Regions from separate parts of the Xanthomonas indica genome, predicted to be linked through region 1. Evidence: riboswitches for the same ligand, from Rfam matches in the RefSeq annotation. Region 1 holds a riboswitch; each other region holds the start of a gene.
What was found. A riboswitch is a leader RNA that binds a small molecule or an ion and turns the genes downstream of it on or off. The one in region 1 is predicted to bind cobalamin.
Positions count from the first base shown of each region.

Region 2: linked by a shared signal. The riboswitch ahead of Q7W82_RS03500 (CoA-acylating methylmalonate-semialdehyde dehydrogenase) and the one ahead of metE (5-methyltetrahydropteroyltriglutamate--homocysteine S-methyltransferase) in region 1 are both predicted to bind cobalamin.
Region 3: linked by a shared signal. The riboswitch ahead of btuB (TonB-dependent vitamin B12 receptor) and the one ahead of metE (5-methyltetrahydropteroyltriglutamate--homocysteine S-methyltransferase) in region 1 are both predicted to bind cobalamin.

Region 1 covers NZ_CP131914.1:995,211-1,000,547, reverse strand. Annotated here, with positions in the region: gene Q7W82_RS04165 (response regulator transcription factor) at 1-522, opposite strand, end outside; gene Q7W82_RS04160 (hypothetical protein) at 596-979, opposite strand; gene dusA (tRNA dihydrouridine(20/20a) synthase DusA) at 1,405-2,424, opposite strand; cobalamin riboswitch at 2,570-2,823, shown strand; gene metE (5-methyltetrahydropteroyltriglutamate--homocysteine S-methyltransferase) at 3,034-5,325, shown strand.
Region 2 covers NZ_CP131914.1:832,600-837,936, forward strand. Annotated here, with positions in the region: gene Q7W82_RS03485 (TonB-dependent receptor) at 1-932, shown strand, start outside; gene Q7W82_RS03490 (2OG-Fe(II) oxygenase) at 1,030-1,617, shown strand; gene Q7W82_RS03495 (manganese efflux pump MntP family protein) at 1,710-2,285, opposite strand; cobalamin riboswitch at 2,769-2,969, shown strand; gene Q7W82_RS03500 (CoA-acylating methylmalonate-semialdehyde dehydrogenase) at 3,107-4,621, shown strand; gene Q7W82_RS03505 (acyl-CoA dehydrogenase family protein) at 4,633-5,337, shown strand, end outside.
Region 3 covers NZ_CP131914.1:1,357,649-1,362,985, forward strand. Annotated here, with positions in the region: gene dinB (DNA polymerase IV) at 1-567, shown strand, start outside; gene gph (phosphoglycolate phosphatase) at 1,233-1,886, shown strand; gene btuB (TonB-dependent vitamin B12 receptor) at 2,320-4,191, opposite strand; cobalamin riboswitch at 4,305-4,522, opposite strand; gene Q7W82_RS05860 (TfoX/Sxy family protein) at 4,548-4,976, opposite strand; gene Q7W82_RS05865 (GAF domain-containing protein) at 4,973-5,337, opposite strand, start outside.

The DNA of each region.
Region 1 (5,337 bases):
CAGGTCGGCCTTGGAGACCAGTTCGCCGGCGTGCATCATCAGGTACTCGAGCACCTTGTACTCGTAGCTGGTCAGGTCCACGTTGCTGCCACTGACGCTGACGGTCTGCGCCGCCAGGTCCAGCGCGACCGGACCGCATTCCAGGGTCGGCTTGCTCCAGCCGGCGGCGCGGCGCAGCAGCGCGTTGACGCGCGCCAGCAGCTCTTCGACGTGGAACGGCTTGACCAGGTAGTCGTCGGCGCCCTGCTTGAGGCCTTCGACCTTGTCCTGCCAGCTGGAACGCGCGGTCAGGATCAGCACCGGAAACTTCTTGCCTTCGTCGCGCAGCGCCTTGATCAGCTCCATGCCCGACATCTTCGGCAGGCCGAGATCGATGATGCCCACGTCGAAGGGCACTTCGCGGCCCATGTACAGGCCTTCCTCGCCGTCCTGCGCCGCATCCACCGCAAAGCCTTCGCGCTTCAGGCGAGCGGCCAGGGTCTCTCGCAGCGGAGCTTCGTCTTCGACCAGAAGGATACGCATGAACTCTCCCTAGTAACTTACAGGTGGCCGGTGGCCGGGGCGGTGTGTGGAACCTGAACCGAACTATCCGGACTCACGGGTGATCGTCGCGTGGTGGCTCGGGAGGCTCGCCCGAGCGCGGCGCCCGCGGCGGCGCCGTACGGCCAGGCTGCGGGTCGTCCATATAGCGTACCCGCCCGCGGCCATCCATGTACTTGACGCGGTTGATGTCGCGCCCGTCGAACGGCACGCGCTCGGCACCGAGGATCTGCCCACCGGTGGAACGCTGCACCCGGCGCACCGCGTCGGACAGCGAGCTGCCGGCATAGTCGCGGTTGCGGCCCGCATCGCGCTCCGGCGGCGCCATCACCCCCGGCATGGGCGGCTGCTGCGCACGGCCGTGCCCAGCCGCGACCGACGCCAGCGCGAGCGCGAGGACAGCGGCAAAGCGGTAGTGGCGGGAAGCGGAAGAAGTCACGACGGGCATCCTAACGGACTGATCGGAAACGTTCAAAACTTGTGAAGCGCGACACCTCTCGGGAATGAAGACGACCTCGAGAAATCGAGGCAAATTCTTGATTTTTCGGGGTGAATCCGGTCTGAACTTTTCCGGGCGCCACGGGCGACATTCAGTCAAATAAACCTGCGGCGAGCCGATGCAAAGGCCGCGCCAACGGTCTGGAGAGGCCTTCGGCAGGTGCTTCGCGGCGTCTCCCGACGGCTAGAGACTCGTCGCAAGATCCTGAACGGAATCCCTGAACGAGATGCAGAAAGCGGGAGACGAGTCCATCGCCGGTGACGCCTGTGCCGCTCCCGGCCCACCCATAAGGAGACGACGGCGATCGGCCGCCGAGCAGGGCAAACGCGTCCCGCGGCATTCCGGCTGAGCGCCCGCCGGACAGGTCAGGCCGCCGCGCGCGCCGCCCCTTCGGTGACCGCCAACGCCCGCTCCAGCAGCGCCCAGTCCGCGCCCGGCCGGTGCGCGCCTTCGCTGAGCACCTGGCGGAAGGCGCGGCCGCCCGGCTGGCCGTGGAACAGGCCGAGCAGGTGCCGGGTGATGTGCTTGAGCGCCAGACCGTCGGCCAGGCGCGCCTCGACGTAGGGGCGCAGCGCGCGCAGCAGTTCCGCGCGCGGGCGCAGCGCCGCACCGGTCAGGGCCGCGTCCAGGCGGTGCAGGACGTAGGGATCGTGGTAGGCGGCGCGACCCAGCATCACCCCGTCCACCGCCTGCAATTGCGCCTGCGCCGTCTCCACGTCGGCCAGGCCGCCGTTGAGCACCACCTGCAACTGCGGCCGCTCGCGCTTGAGCCGGTGCGCCCAGTCGTAGCGCAGCGGCGGCACTTCGCGGTTCTCCTTCGGCGAGAGGCCCTGCAACCAGGCGTTACGCGCATGCACCACGAACAGCCCGCAGCCGGCCGCGGCGACCTGGTCGACGAACGCCAGGAACACCGCATAGTCGTCGTCCTGGTCCACGCCCAGGCGGCATTTCACCGTCACCGGGATGTCCACCGCCGCGACCATCGCCGCCACGCATTCGGCGACCAGCGCCGGCTCGCGCATCAGGCAGGCACCGAAGCGCCCGGCCTGCACCCGGTCGGACGGGCAGCCGCAATTGAGGTTGATCTCGTCGTAGCCCCAGTCCTGGCCGATCCGCGCCGCCTGCGCCAGCAGCGCCGGCTCGCTGCCGCCGAGCTGCAGGGCAAGCGGATGCTCGGACGCAGCGAAATCCAGCAACCGTGCGCGATCGCCCAGCAACACCGCATTGGCGTGCGCCATCTCGGTGTACAGCCGCGCCGACGGCGCCAGCAGCCGGTGGAACACCCGGCAGTGGCGGTCGGTCCAGTCCATCATCGGGGCAACGGACAGGCGCAGCGAGGCGGCGTAGCGCGCGGGGAAGTCGGCGGCGGGGAGCGGAAGCGTCATCGGCACGGCGGGCTGGCGCCGCCGGCCGTCGGCCACAGCGCCAGGTCATTGGCTTAGGGATCAATAGCTTACACCGTCGCCATGAACGCTGCCGGGATCTGCCGACAAAAACGCCCTGGCGCTTGACCCGCCGCCCCATCCGGCCTATCGTGCGCTCGCCGAAGGTATTTATCGCTTCATTCGGATGAAGGGATGAATTTAAACGGGAATCCGGTGACGGCCGGCGCCACAAGCGCCTGCCCATTCCGGAGCTGCCCCGCAGCGGTGAATGGAAACGACCTCCGTCAATGGCACTGGGCCTGCGCATGCCGGCCTGGGAAGCGACGGACAGTAGGTGCGCAGCCGGCACGGTGCGCGTGTCCATCAGCCCGAATACCGGCCCCGGCCGGAGGACCGTGCGTCCTCCGATTCGACCTGGCGCCTCCGCGGGGAGGCGGCCGGACCGCGACCCGGCCTTGCGCCGCGCCGCGCCGTCCGCCTGCCCGCGCGGTACCGGTTCGCCCGCGGGGGCGAAGGTCGCTGGCGTGGCGGGCGGTCCGTGCGAACGGGACGCGCGGCGCGCGGTTCCTTCGTTCCTCAATGCCCTTGAACGCAATGAGGAAACGCAACATGACGATCGTGACCAACCTGGGCTTCCCGCGCATCGGTGCGCGGCGCGAGCTCAAGCAGGCGCTGGAACGCTACTGGCGCCGCGACATCGACGGCGCGCAACTGCAGGACACCGCACGCGAGCTGCGCCTGCGCCACTGGCAGCTGCAACGCGAGGCCGGGGTGGACGTGCCGCCCAGCAACGACTTCAGCCTGTACGACGCGATGCTCGACACCGCGTTCCTGTTCGATGCCATCCCGCAACGCTACCGCGCGCTGGCCGATGCCGATCCGCTGGCCGGCTATTTCGCGATGGCGCGCGGCACGCAGGAACACGGCCTGGACCTGCACGCGCTGGAAATGACCAAGTGGTTCGACACCAACTACCACTACCTGGTGCCGGAGCTGGCGCGGCGCCAGCACTTCCGCCTGCGCGGCGACAAGCCGGTGGTGGAGTTCCTGGAAGCCAAGGCGCAGGGCATCCAGACCCGGCCGGTGCTGATCGGGCCGGTGACCTTCCTGGCGCTGTCCAAGACCGTGGACGGCAGCGACCGCTGGGCCCTGCTGGACAGCCTGCTGCCGGTGTACGCCGAACTGCTGCAACGCCTGCATGCGGCCGGCGCCGGCTGGGTGCAACTCGACGAACCGGCGCTGGTGCTGGACCTGGACGAGGCCGCACGCGCCGCCTATCGCCGCGCGTATGACGTCCTGGCGCAGGCGCCGCGGCCGAAGCTGCTGCTGACCAGCTACTTCGGCGAGTTGGGCGACAACCTGGAGCTGGCGATGGCGCTGCCGGTGGATGGCGTGCACGTGGACCTGGTGCGCGGCGTGGCGCAACTGGACGCGGTGCTGCAGGCCCTGCCGGCCGGGCGCGTGCTCTCGGCGGGCCTGGTCAACGGCCGCAACGTGTGGCGCACGCCGCTGGACAACGCGCTGACCCTGGCCCGCTACGCCGCCGGCCATGTCGGCCGCGAGCGGCTGTGGCTGGCGCCCTCGTGCTCGCTGCTGCACGTGCCGGTGGATCTGCAGCAGGAGACCAAGCTGGATCGCGAACTGGTGGGCTGGCTGGCGTTCGCCAGGCAGAAGCTGCAGGAACTACGCACCCTGGCCGATGCGCTGGACGATCAGCCGCAGGCGCAGGCGGGGCTGGATGCGGCGCGCGATGCGCTGGCCAGCCGGCGCGCCTCGGCCCGCGTGCACCGCGCCGAGGTGGCGCGGCGGGTGGAAGCGCTGACCGACGACGCCGGCCGCCGGCAGTCGCCTTATGCGCAGCGTCGCCAGGCACAGCAGGCGGCGCTGCGGCTGCCGCTGTATCCGACCACCACCATCGGCTCGTTCCCGCAGACCGAGCAGGTGCGGCAGGCGCGCGCGCAGCACAAGGCCGGCAAGCTCGACGATGCCGCCTACGACGCGTTCCTGGCCGCCGAGACCGAACGCTGCGTGCGTGCGCAGGAGCAACTGGGGCTGGACGTGCTGGTGCACGGCGAGTTCGAGCGCAACGACATGGTCGAGTACTTCGGCGAGCAGCTCGACGGCTTCGCCTTCACCCGGCACGGCTGGGTGCAGAGCTACGGCTCGCGCTGCGTGAAGCCGCCGATCATCTACGGCGACGTGCAGCGCCCGGCGCCGATGACCCTGCGCTGGACCCAGTACGCGCAGTCGCTGACCGAGCGGCCGATGAAGGGCATGCTGACCGGGCCGGTGACGGTGCTGCAGTGGTCGTTCGTGCGCGACGACCAGGAACGCGCGCAGACCTGCCGGCAGATCGCGCTGGCGCTGCGCGACGAGGTGCGCGACCTGGAGGCGGCCGGCATCGGCGTGATCCAGATCGACGAGCCGGCGATCCGCGAAGGCCTGCCGCTGCGCCGCGCCGACTGGCAGGCGTATCTGGACTGGGCGGTGCAGTGCTTCCGCATCGCCGCGGCCGGCGTGCGCGATGCCACGCAGATCCATACCCACATGTGCTACTCGGAGTTCAACGACATCATCGAGGCGGTGGCGGCGATGGACGCGGACGTGATCTCGATCGAGACCTCGCGCTCGCGCATGGAACTGCTTGATGCCTTCGTGCGCTTCCGCTACCCGAACGCGATCGGGCCAGGCGTGTACGACATCCACTCGCCGCGCGTGCCCAGCACGCAGGAGATGGTGGAGTTGCTGGAGAAGGCGCGTGCGGTGCTGGATCCGCAGCAACTGTGGGTCAACCCGGATTGCGGGCTGAAGACCCGCGGCTGGGCGGAAACCCGCAATGCGTTGCAGGCGATGGTGGCGGCCGCGCAGCAGTTGCGCAATCAGCACGCCCAGGCGGCGTGACCCGGCGATGCC
Region 2 (5,337 bases), 160 kb from region 1:
ACTCGCCGAACTTCGTCGATCCGTGCATCGGCTACAGCGGCAGCGGCCACGCCAATGCCTGCGCCGGCGTGCCGGCCGGCTGGAACGGCTCGGGCCTGTCGCAGACCAACGGCATCGTGTCCGGGTCCAGCTATGTCGGTTATCAGCTCAAGCCGGAGAAGGGCACCTCCTTCGACTACGGCCTGGTCTACAGCCCCGAGTACGTGCCGGGCCTGTCGGTCAACCTCGACTGGTGGAAGGTCAAGCTCAACGACCTGATCCAGTCGATCTCCGCGCAGACCGTGGCCGACCTCTGCTACAACGACGACAACAGCCCGTACTGCAGCTACATCCACCGCTACGGCGCGGGTACCGTCAGCGCCGGCAACATCAACTACATCCAGACGCCGGTCGTGAACATCGGCAAGCTCAACACCCAGGGCATCGACCTCGGCGCCAACTACGTGCTGCCGGAGACCGCGTTCGGCAAGTTCACCGTGGCCGTGGACAGCACCTACCTGCACCGCTACGACATCGACACCGGAGACACGGTGGTGCACATGGCCGGCCGCTACAACTCGTCCTACGGCAACTACACGCACTGGCGCGCGCACGCCCAGGTCGGCTGGAAGCTGGGCAACTGGGATGCGAGCTGGACCACCCGCTGGATCGGCAAGGTGCAGGTCGGCAGTGGCGACCTGAGCCAGAACATGTCCGCCGATGCGGCGTTCAAGGGCGTGGTGCTGGACTACGGCAGCTACATGTACCACAACCTGCAGGTGGGCTACGACATGGCCGGGGCCAACCTGCGCCTGGACCTGGGCGTGGACAACCTGACCAACAAGCAGCCGCCGGTCATGTACCAGAACAACGTGTTGAACGCGAACACCGACGTGAGCACCTACGACACGCTCGGCCGCTACTACTGGATGCGGGCCACCTACCGCTTCTGAGTGGAGCCGGCGCCGCCCGCACACGCGGGCGGCGCCGGAGCGTGCGACACGGCGCGCCCCTCCGGGCGCGCCGTTCTGCTGCGGGGGCAGCATGCCGATGTGCCTGAACCACACCGACCTGCGCCACTACGTCCGCGTCTACGACGGGGCACTGGAGCCGGGCTTCTGCGCGCAACTGATCGCGCAATTCGAACACAGCGCCGCCCAGCACAGCCGCAATGGCGCCGGCCAGCGCGCCGGGCTGGACGACAGCGCCTGGACCGAACTCAACGTCACCCGTCTCGCCGATCCCGCGTTCCAGGGCTTTTTCATCGAGCAGGTGCGCGCGGCGCTGGCCCGCTACAACGCCGAGCTCGGGCTGTCCGCCGAAGTGCCGTGGCGCCCACGCCTGGCCGACCTGCGGATCAAGCGCTACCGCGCCGATGCCGGCGAACGCTTCCAGCCGCACTTCGACGCCTGCGACGCGGAGACCGGCCGCTACCTGGTGTTCCTGTGGTACCTCAACGACGTGGCCGAGGGCGGGCATACCCGCTTCCTCGACCTGGACCTGGAGGTCGCCCCGCGCGCCGGGCGCCTGCTGGTGTTCCCGCCGTACTGGATGTTCCTGCACGCCGGCCTGCCGCCGCGCAGCGGCGACAAGTACATCCTGTCCACCTATCTCGAATTCACCGCCAAGCCGGCCTGACCCAGGACGCCGTCAATGCGGGATGGGCACGCACGTCACCGCACATCCCCACTCCCGAATCCCGAATCCCGGCCGCACCAGCGCCCCGTCGATCAACCTGCACCATGCAGATGCTCGAACAGGATGGTGCTGCCGATCGCGATCAGCAGCGCGCCGCCGACGATCTCGGCGCGCTTGCCGGCGAGCGTGCCGAGCGCGCGGCCGAGCATGATGCCCAGGGTGACCATGGTCAGCGTGCACAGGCCGATGATCGCCGCGACCTCGACGATGTTCACGTCGAGGAAGGCCAGGCCGACGCCGACCGCCATCGCGTCGATGCTGGTGGCAAAGCCGGTGGCGGCCAGGTTCCAGAAGCCGTGGCGCTTGGGCGCGGCGTCCTCGGGCGCGTCGGTCTCCGGCTTGAGGCCGGCGACGATCATGTGCACGCCCAGCGCGCCGAGCAGGCCGAAGGCGATCCAGTGGTCGAAGGCGACCACGTACTTGGCCGCGGCCTGGCCCAGCGCCCAGCCCAGCGCCGGGGTCAGCGCCTCGATGCAGCCGAAGATCAGGCCGGCGCGCAGCGCATCGGCCCAGCGCGGCCGCTGCATCGCCGCGCCCTTGCCGACCGCCGCGGCGAAGGCGTCGGTCGACATGGCGATGCCGAGCAGCAGAATCGAAAGAAACGACATGGGGAACCGTACCGGGACAGGCGACAACGACGAGCGCGCGCGCCCGGCCGTCGCCTTGCGCACTCGCCGCTGGTCTCGCCAACCGAACTGGCTGCCCGTACCACGGCGCATCGGCCGAGTCTGTTGATACGGGCGCTGTCCGCACCGGGCGGACAGCAGGCTACTCCCCAAGGGGACGCGCAGTCTAACAGTCGCCAACTGCAGCGAACATCCCTGGAACGCACGCGAACCTGCAGCTTCTCTTCTTAGCATCGGCTATAGCGGCACGTGCTGGCGGGCGTCCCGTGCGGGACGTCGCGGCGGCCAGGTGCGGCGGCGATCGTGCGGCGCGCTGGATGTTGTCGCTGCGTCCTGTACACGCCTGTCGTGCACGCCCGTCGCTGCGGGCGACCGTCGCTTCTGCGCTGTCGGCATTCGTGCGCTGCGTGCCGGCGCCCACACCGCGCGCTGCGCTGCAGCGTGTTGCCGCCGCCGCGGCGCGACTACACTGGCCACGCTTCAGGTGCCTGGTCGTCGCAAGATGCGCCGGGTGAAACGGGAAGCCGGTCCGATGCCGGCGCTGCCCCCGCAACGGTAGGCGAGAACACCCGACAACAGACCACTGCGCAAGCGGGAAGGTGTCGGGGTAATGCGATCGCGCATTGCTCGCAAGCCCGGAGACCGGCCTGACGCGGACGTCCTGCGACGTTCTTTCTCGGGTGTTGCGGTGGGCAACCTGACGAGCCGAACGACGTCGGGGCCCTGCGCCGCGCGTTCGCTTGTCCTGTCCATCGCCGCCCGCCCGGTGGTGATGCGATGAGGAGACAGGACCCGTGAACCAGATGACCCGGACCCGCGCCGAGGTGGCGACCGTCAAGCTCTTGATCGACGGCGCGTTCGTCGAATCCAGCAGCAGCCAATGGCGCGAGGTGGTCGATCCGGCGACCCAGGACGTGCTCGCACGCGTGCCCTTCGCCACCGTCGCGGAAGTCGACGCCGCCGTGGCCGCCGCGCAACGCGCGTTCGCCAGCTGGCGCAAGACGCCGATCGGCGTCCGCGCGCGGATCTTCCTCACCTACCAGCAGCTGATCCGGGCGCACATGGGCGAGCTGGCGGCGATCCTCACCCGCGAGCAGGGCAAGACCCTGGCCGACGCGGAAGGCGATGTCTTCCGCGGCCTGGAAGTGGTGGAACAGGCCGCGGCGATCGGCAACCTGCAACTGGGCGAACTGGCCAACAACGTCGCCAACGGCGTGGATACCTACACGCTGCTGCAGCCGCTGGGCGTGTGCGCCGGCATCACCCCGTTCAATTTCCCGGCGATGATTCCGCTGTGGATGTTCCCGATGGCCATCGCCACCGGCAACACCTTCGTGCTCAAGCCGTCCGAGCAGGATCCGCTGGTGACCATGCGGCTGGTCGAACTGGCCTTGCAGGCGGGCGTGCCCAAGGGCGTGCTGAACGTCGTCCATGGCGGCGCCGAGGTGGTCGATGCACTGTGCGACCACGCCGACATCAAGGCGCTGTCGTTCGTCGGCTCCACCAAGGTCGGCACCCACGTGTACCAGCGCGCGGCGCTGGCCGGCAAACGCGTGCAATGCATGATGGGCGCCAAGAACCACGCGGTGGTGTTGCCGGATGCGCCGCGCGCGCAGACCCTCGACGCGCTGGTGGGCGCGGCCTTCGGCGCCGCCGGCCAGCGTTGCATGGCAGCCTCGACGGTGGTGCTGGTCGGCGAGGCGCAGCAGTGGATTCCCGACCTGGTGGCCAGGGCGCAGACACTGAAGGTCAACGCCGGCAGCGAACCCGGCACCGACCTGGGCCCGGTGATCTCGCGCAGCGCGCGCGAGCGCATCGAAGCGTTGATCGCCGCCGGCATCGCCGAGGGCGCGACGCTGGAACTGGACGGGCGCAACCCGACGGTGCCCGGTTTCGCGCACGGCAACTTCGTCGGCCCGACGATCTTCTCCGGGGTCGCACCGGGCATGCGCATCTACGACGAAGAGATCTTCGGCCCGGTGCTGGTGATCCTGGAGGCGGCCACGCTGGAGGACGCGATCGCCCTGGTCAACGCCAATCCGAACGGCAACGGCACGGCGCTGTTCACCCAATCCGGCGCCGCCGCACGCAGGTTCCAGGAGGAGATCGACGTCGGCCAGGTCGGCATCAACGTGCCGATCCCGGTGCCGGTGCCGCTGTTCTCCTTCACCGGGTCGCGCGCCTCCAAGCTCGGCGACCTCGGCCCCTACGGCAAGCAGGCGGTGCAGTTCTACACGCAGACCAAGACCGTCACCGCGCGCTGGTTCGACGACGCCGGCGCCGGCCAGGGCGTCAACACCACGATCCGCCTGTCGTGATGGCCACGGCGATGCAGTGGCCGCTGGAGCAGCCGGCCGATGCCGGCCTGGACGAGGCGCAGCGCGCCTATCGCGAGGCCGCGCGCGGCTTCGCCCAGGCCGAACTGGCGCCGCACGCGGCGCGCTGGGATGCGGACGGGATCTTCCCGCGCGAGGCGATCGGCCGGGCCGGCGAACTCGGTTTCTGCGGCCTGTACGTGGACGAGGACGCCGGCGGCAGCGGACTGTCGCGCCTGGATGCGGCGATCGTGTTCGAGGAACTGGCCGCGGTCGATCCGTCCACCGCCGCCTTCATCAGCATCCACAACATGGCCACCTGGATGCTGACCCGTTTCGCCACGCCGGCGGTGCGCAAGGACTGGGGCGCGGCGCTGGCCAGCGGCCGCAAGCTGGCCTCGTACTGCCTGACCGAACCCGGCGCGGGGTCCGACGCGGCCGCGCTGAAGACCCGCGCGGTGCGCGATGGCGACGGCTACCGCATCGACGGCAGCAAGGCCTTCATTTCCGGCGCCGGCGCGACCGACCTGCTGGTGGTGATGGCGCGCACCGGCGAGGACGGCGCGCGCGGCATCAGCGCCTTCGCGGTGCCGGCCGATGCGGCGGGAATCGGCTACGGGCGCAACGAGGACAAGCTGGGCTGGCACAGCCAGCCGACCCGCGCGGTGAGCTTCGACGGCGTGCGCGTGCCGCTGGCGCATCGCCTGGGCGAGGAGGGC
Region 3 (5,337 bases), 360 kb from region 1:
CATCGCGTGGACGCGTTCCTGACGCCGTTGCCGGTGAACAAGGTACCCGGCGTGGGCAAGGTCATGGAGGCCAAGCTGGCGGAACTGGGCATCGCCACCGTCGGCGATCTGCGCGGGCGCAGCGAGGCGGAACTGGAGGCGCGCTTCGGCAGCTTCGGCCTGCGCCTGTACCAGCGCGCGCGCGGCATCGACGAACGCCCGGTGGAATCGGACCAGCCGGTGCAGTCGATCTCCTCCGAGGACACCTTCGCCGAAGACCTGGCGCTGGAGGCGCTGGAGCCGGCGATCCGGCAACTGGCCGAGAAGACCTGGAACGCCACCCGCCGCACCGAGCGCATCGCGCGCACCGTGGTGCTGAAGCTGAAGACCGCGCAGTTCCGCATCCTCACCCGCAGTTTCACCCCGGAGCAACCGCCGGACTCGCTGCAGGCCTTGATCGACATCGCCCTGGCGCTGCGCGAGCGGGTGGACCTGCCGGCATCCACCCGCTACCGCCTGGTCGGCGTCGGCCTGTCCGGCTTCCACGAGCGCGAGCCGGGGCAGGCGCAGGGGTGCTTGTTCGGTTGAGGCGGTTGCGTTGCCTGGGAGACTGCCTTCCCGGCTGACTGCATTGGAACGTGTGCCACGGGAGACTGTCGTACCCTCTATCGCGGCGCCCTGAGCGGTGCGTGGATTGAAACACCTGGGGTTACGGTGCGGCGACGGCGGGTCTGTGTCGCGCCCTTGCGGGGGCGTGGATTGAAAGCGCATCGAGGCGTTCAGCAGGCACAGCGTCAGCGGTCGCACACGCTCGCGTGTGCGTGTGTTGAAACAACCATGGGATGTGGGTGCAAGCCGAGAACCTGGCCGTCGCTCCCGCGTCGGGACTGAAGTCCCTCCCACAGGGGCATGCTGCTCGGGTTGCAACAGCGACTTCATCCTCCGGCACGCGGATCGACCTGGTCGCGTCCTCACGGACGCGTGGATTGAAACATGGGTGGGGATCGCCAACCGGTGATGTTCTCGGGTGTCGTGCGCGCGAGCGCAGGGATCGAGCGGTTGACTCGGACCGGGATGGATCGCGTGAGCGCGGTTCGCGCGATCGGTCGCCGTCACGGCGCTGCCGTAGCGGGCGTGGCGTGGTCGCAATCGCGTGCCAGCGAAGGCAGGGCACGCGTCGCGCGCGCGCGTCGCAACCGCGTCCGACATTGCGCCACCTACAATGCGCACTTGTCCCCCTGTGTTGGCACGACATGACATTTCCTTATGCATTGGTGGTGTTCGACCTGGACGGCACCCTGGTCGACAGCGGCGCCGACATCGCCGAGGCGCTGAACCGCACCCTGGCCGACTTCGGCCTGCCGCGCGTGTCGGAGGCGACCGTGCTCGGCTGGATCGGCGAGGGCGTGCGCAAACTGGTCGAGAGCGCCTGGCGGCATGTCGGCGACGCCACGCCACTCGAGACGGTGATGCCGACCTTCATGCGTCACTACGCCGAATGCCTGTTGCGCAGTCCGCGGCTGTATCCGGGTGCGGCCGAGGCGCTGACGCAGTTGCATGCGGATGGTGTGACGCTGGCGCTGTGCACCAACAAGCCGTCGGCAATGGTGCCGCCGTTGTTGCGCCATCTGGGCGTGGCCGATCTGTTCTCTGCGGTGCTCGGCGGCGACAGTCTGCCCGAGCGCAAGCCCAGCCCGGCGCCGCTGCTGCACCTGGCGCAGCAGTTCGCGCAGCCGCCGGCGCGCTGCCTGATGGTCGGCGATTCGGGGACCGACCTGCAGGCCGGCCACGCCGCCGGCATGCCGGTGGCGCTGGTGCGTTACGGCTATCCGCGCGATCTGGATCTGGCCACGGCCGACGTGGTGTTGCTGATGGATGATTTGCGCGAGCTGCTGCGGCTGCGCTGATACGACGGCGATCCAAACACTGCGGTGTAGCGCAAAGACCGGGATGCGCTTGCAGGAGCGGCTTCAGCCGATGACGCAGTAAGCCCCTCTCCCCCCGGGAGAGGGGTTGGGGTGAGGGTCCGGGCGCGCAGCGGTCGCTGAACTGTCAGGTTTGTGCCGCGATGCATGAGCACGAGGGAGGCTGTTTGCGTTCGGCAGCCAGCGGCCTGATCGCGAGCGACCACGTGCGCGTGCGTCGCGCATGTCTGCTTTGAGAATGCGCGCATCTACATCCGCTGTGTTCGCACATGCCGCCTTTCGTAGGAACGGCTTCAGCCGCGACAGGCTTTCCCGGGAAAGCCGATCACGGCTGAAGCCGCTCCTACAAAAAAAGACGCGTGGTTTCTGCACTGTCGTCCCGCGCCACGCCATCGGCGCAGCGCGGGACGCCGGCTCAGCGCGCTGCCGGCGCGTAGCGCAGGGTCAGCGCGTACTCGCGGCCCGGCTGGTTGTACCAGTTCACCGTCTGGTAGTCGCGATCGAACACGTTGCTGGCCTTGGCCTGCAGCGTCCAGTCCGGGGTGAACGCGTATTCCGCGCGCAGGTCGACGGTGCCATAGCCGGCCAGGCGCACGCGGTTGGCCGCGTCGTCGAAGCGGTGGCCGCTGCCGAACACGGTGACGCCGAGCTTGACCGGGCCGATGCCGCGGTCCACGTCCAGGCGCGCGGTGTTCTGCGCGCGCCGCGCCAGCCAGTTGTCGCGGTTGTCGCCGTCGCTGCGGTTGCGCGGATCGGTGTGGCTCAGCTGCGCCGACAGTTCCCAGCCGGCCAGCAACGCATAGCCGGTCAGTTCGGCGCCGCGGATGCGTGCCTCGTCCACGTTGACCGGCAGGAAGCTGACCGCGTCGTAGGAGATCAGGTCCTTGACCCGGGTCTCGTAGGCGTTGAAGGTCCAGTTCCAGCTGTCGGCATACTGCGCGATGCCCAGGTTGCCGCTCTTGGAGCGCTCCGGCTTCAAGTCAGGGTTGCCGGCGAACGGGTAGTACAGGTCGTTGAAGGTCGGCGCCTTGAAGCCGGTGCCGACGCTGGCGGTGAGCTTGAGGCCATGCGCCAACGCCAGGCCCCAGCCGAGGCTGCCGGTGGTGTGCTCGCCGAACTGCTCGTTGTCGTCGCTGCGCACGCTGGCCTGCAGCTGCTGCGCGCCGAAGCGGCCCTGGTACTCGGCGAACACGCCGGTGTTGTCGCGGCTGTCGACGTCGAAGGCGGTGGTGCTGGCGACGTGCTCACGCTGCCAGTCGCTGCCGACGCTGAGCAGGTGGCCTTCGGCCAGGGTGATGTCGCCCTGCAGCGCGGCGGTGTCGCGGCGGCTGTCGAAGGTGCTGATGAAGCTGCGGGTGCGCGCGCCCGGCGCACGGTAGTAGCTGTCGGCGTCGTCGACGTTGCGGCCCAGCTGCGCGGCCAGGTGCAGGCGATCGGAGGGCGTCCAGTCGAGCTTGCCGCTGAACACCTGCTGGGTGTTGTCGGCCTCGTTGCCGGCGAACAGCGCGTCGCCGTCGTACGCGTTGCGGCTGTCGATGTTCAGCGCCTGGCCCTCGATGCGCAGCGTGTCGGTCAGGGCGTAGCCGCCGCGCGCGCTCAGCGAGACGTTGCGGTAGCCGTCGCGGTCGGGCTGGTCGACGAAGCAGCCGGCGAATAGCGTGGCCGAGCCGTTGCAGGCATTGATGCCGTCGGTCTTCTGGTAGCCGCCCTGCACGGCCAGCCAGCCGCGCTCGCCGCGGTTGCTGAAGCCGGCGCCGGCCTCGCGCAGGCCGTGGCTGCCGCCGCCCAGGCTCAGGTTCTGCTGGAAGCCCTGGCCGCCGCGGCGGGTGAAGATCTGGATGACGCCGCCGATCGCGTCGGAGCCGTACAGGCTCGAACGCGGGCCGCGCACGATCTCGATGCGCTCGATCTGGCTCAGCGGCAGATCCTGGAACGCGGCCAGGCCGGCGCTGGCCGAGCCGATGCGCACGCCGTCCACCAGCACCAGCACGTGGTCCGATTCGCTGCCGCGCAGGTTCAGCGTGGTCAGCTTGCCCAGGCCGCCCTGGTTGGAGATGCCGATGCCGGCGCGGCCCTGCAGCAGCTGCGCCAGCGAATCGGCCTGGCTGCGCTCGATCTCGGCGCGGTCGATGACCTGCGCCGGGACCACGCTGTCCTCCACCGAGATCTGGGTGCGGGTGGCGGTGACCAGGACCTGGTCGAGGTCGGTGGCGGCATCGGCGGCGTGGGCCAGCGCGGGCAGGGACAGGGCGGACGCGATCGCGACCGAAAGCAGGCGGGACGACATGGGTGGCAACTCCGGCGCGCGGCTGCGCGCTGTGACGGCAAGGGAGTCGCGAACGGAAGGTGCAAGCGGACGGCGCCGGACACGGCGCGGCACGCCGCGACGCCCTCCGCATCGCAACCAGTGAACTGCAAGGCCGGTCTCCGGGCTGGCGATCGGGGAGGCGGACCTCCCGGCTGCGACGCCTTCCCATGCCCAGGCACAGTGGCGCAGGTCGTCAGCGCGGATCGCTTACCGTTGCGGGGGCAGCGCCGGCCTTGTCGCAAGACGCACCGGCTTCCCGTTTCAACCCGCTGGCCGGAGCCGGCGGGTCACCTTGAAGCGGCGCGATTGTACGCGATCGCCGCTGCCTGCGCGGCTCAGTCGGCGTGGGTGCCGTGGCCGTCGTCGTCGCCGTGATGGTCGTTCGCCGGCGTGTCGTGCGGGTCGGGCGCGTAGGCGCCGTCGGCGTCATCGTCGCCGCGCGTATCGGCGCGGTCGAAATGGGTGGTCGCCACCGGCCCGGCGACCGGCAGGCCGCGCTGCGCCGGCAGCGCCGCCGTTGCGGTCTCCAGCTCGCCCAGCAACTGCGCGCGCCGCGCCTCGGACAGTTCCTGCCAGTGGCAGCCGCTGAGCGCGCCTTCCAGCGAATACAGCAGGTTGAGGCTGGGCTTGAAGCCGGCACGCTTGACCTTGACGAAGGCCCCGACCGCGCCGGCCGCCTCCAGGTCCTGCTGCGTGCGCACGCCGACCTGGCGCAGCCAGGCCGCGCTCTTGGGGCCGATGTTGCGCAGCTTGGTGGTGCTCATCGCAGGCTGTCGACGAAGACCTGGGCGATCGCTTCCAGCCCGCGCTGGTCGTCGGCGTCGAAGCGGGCCAGGTCGGGGCTGTCCAGGTCGAACACGCCGACCAGCGCGCTGTCGCGCAGCAGCGGTACCACCAGTTCCGAACGCGAGGCCGCATCGCAGGCGATGTGCCCGGGGAACGCCTCCACGTCGTCGATGCGCTGGGTCTGGCCGCTGCTGGCGGCCGCGCCGCATACGCCCTTGTGCAGCGGAATGCGCACGCAGGCCGGCAGACCCTGGAACGGCCCGACCACCAGTTCCTTGCCGTCGTAGAGATAGAAACCGACCCAGTTCAGCCGCGGCAGCGCGTGGTACACCAGCGCCG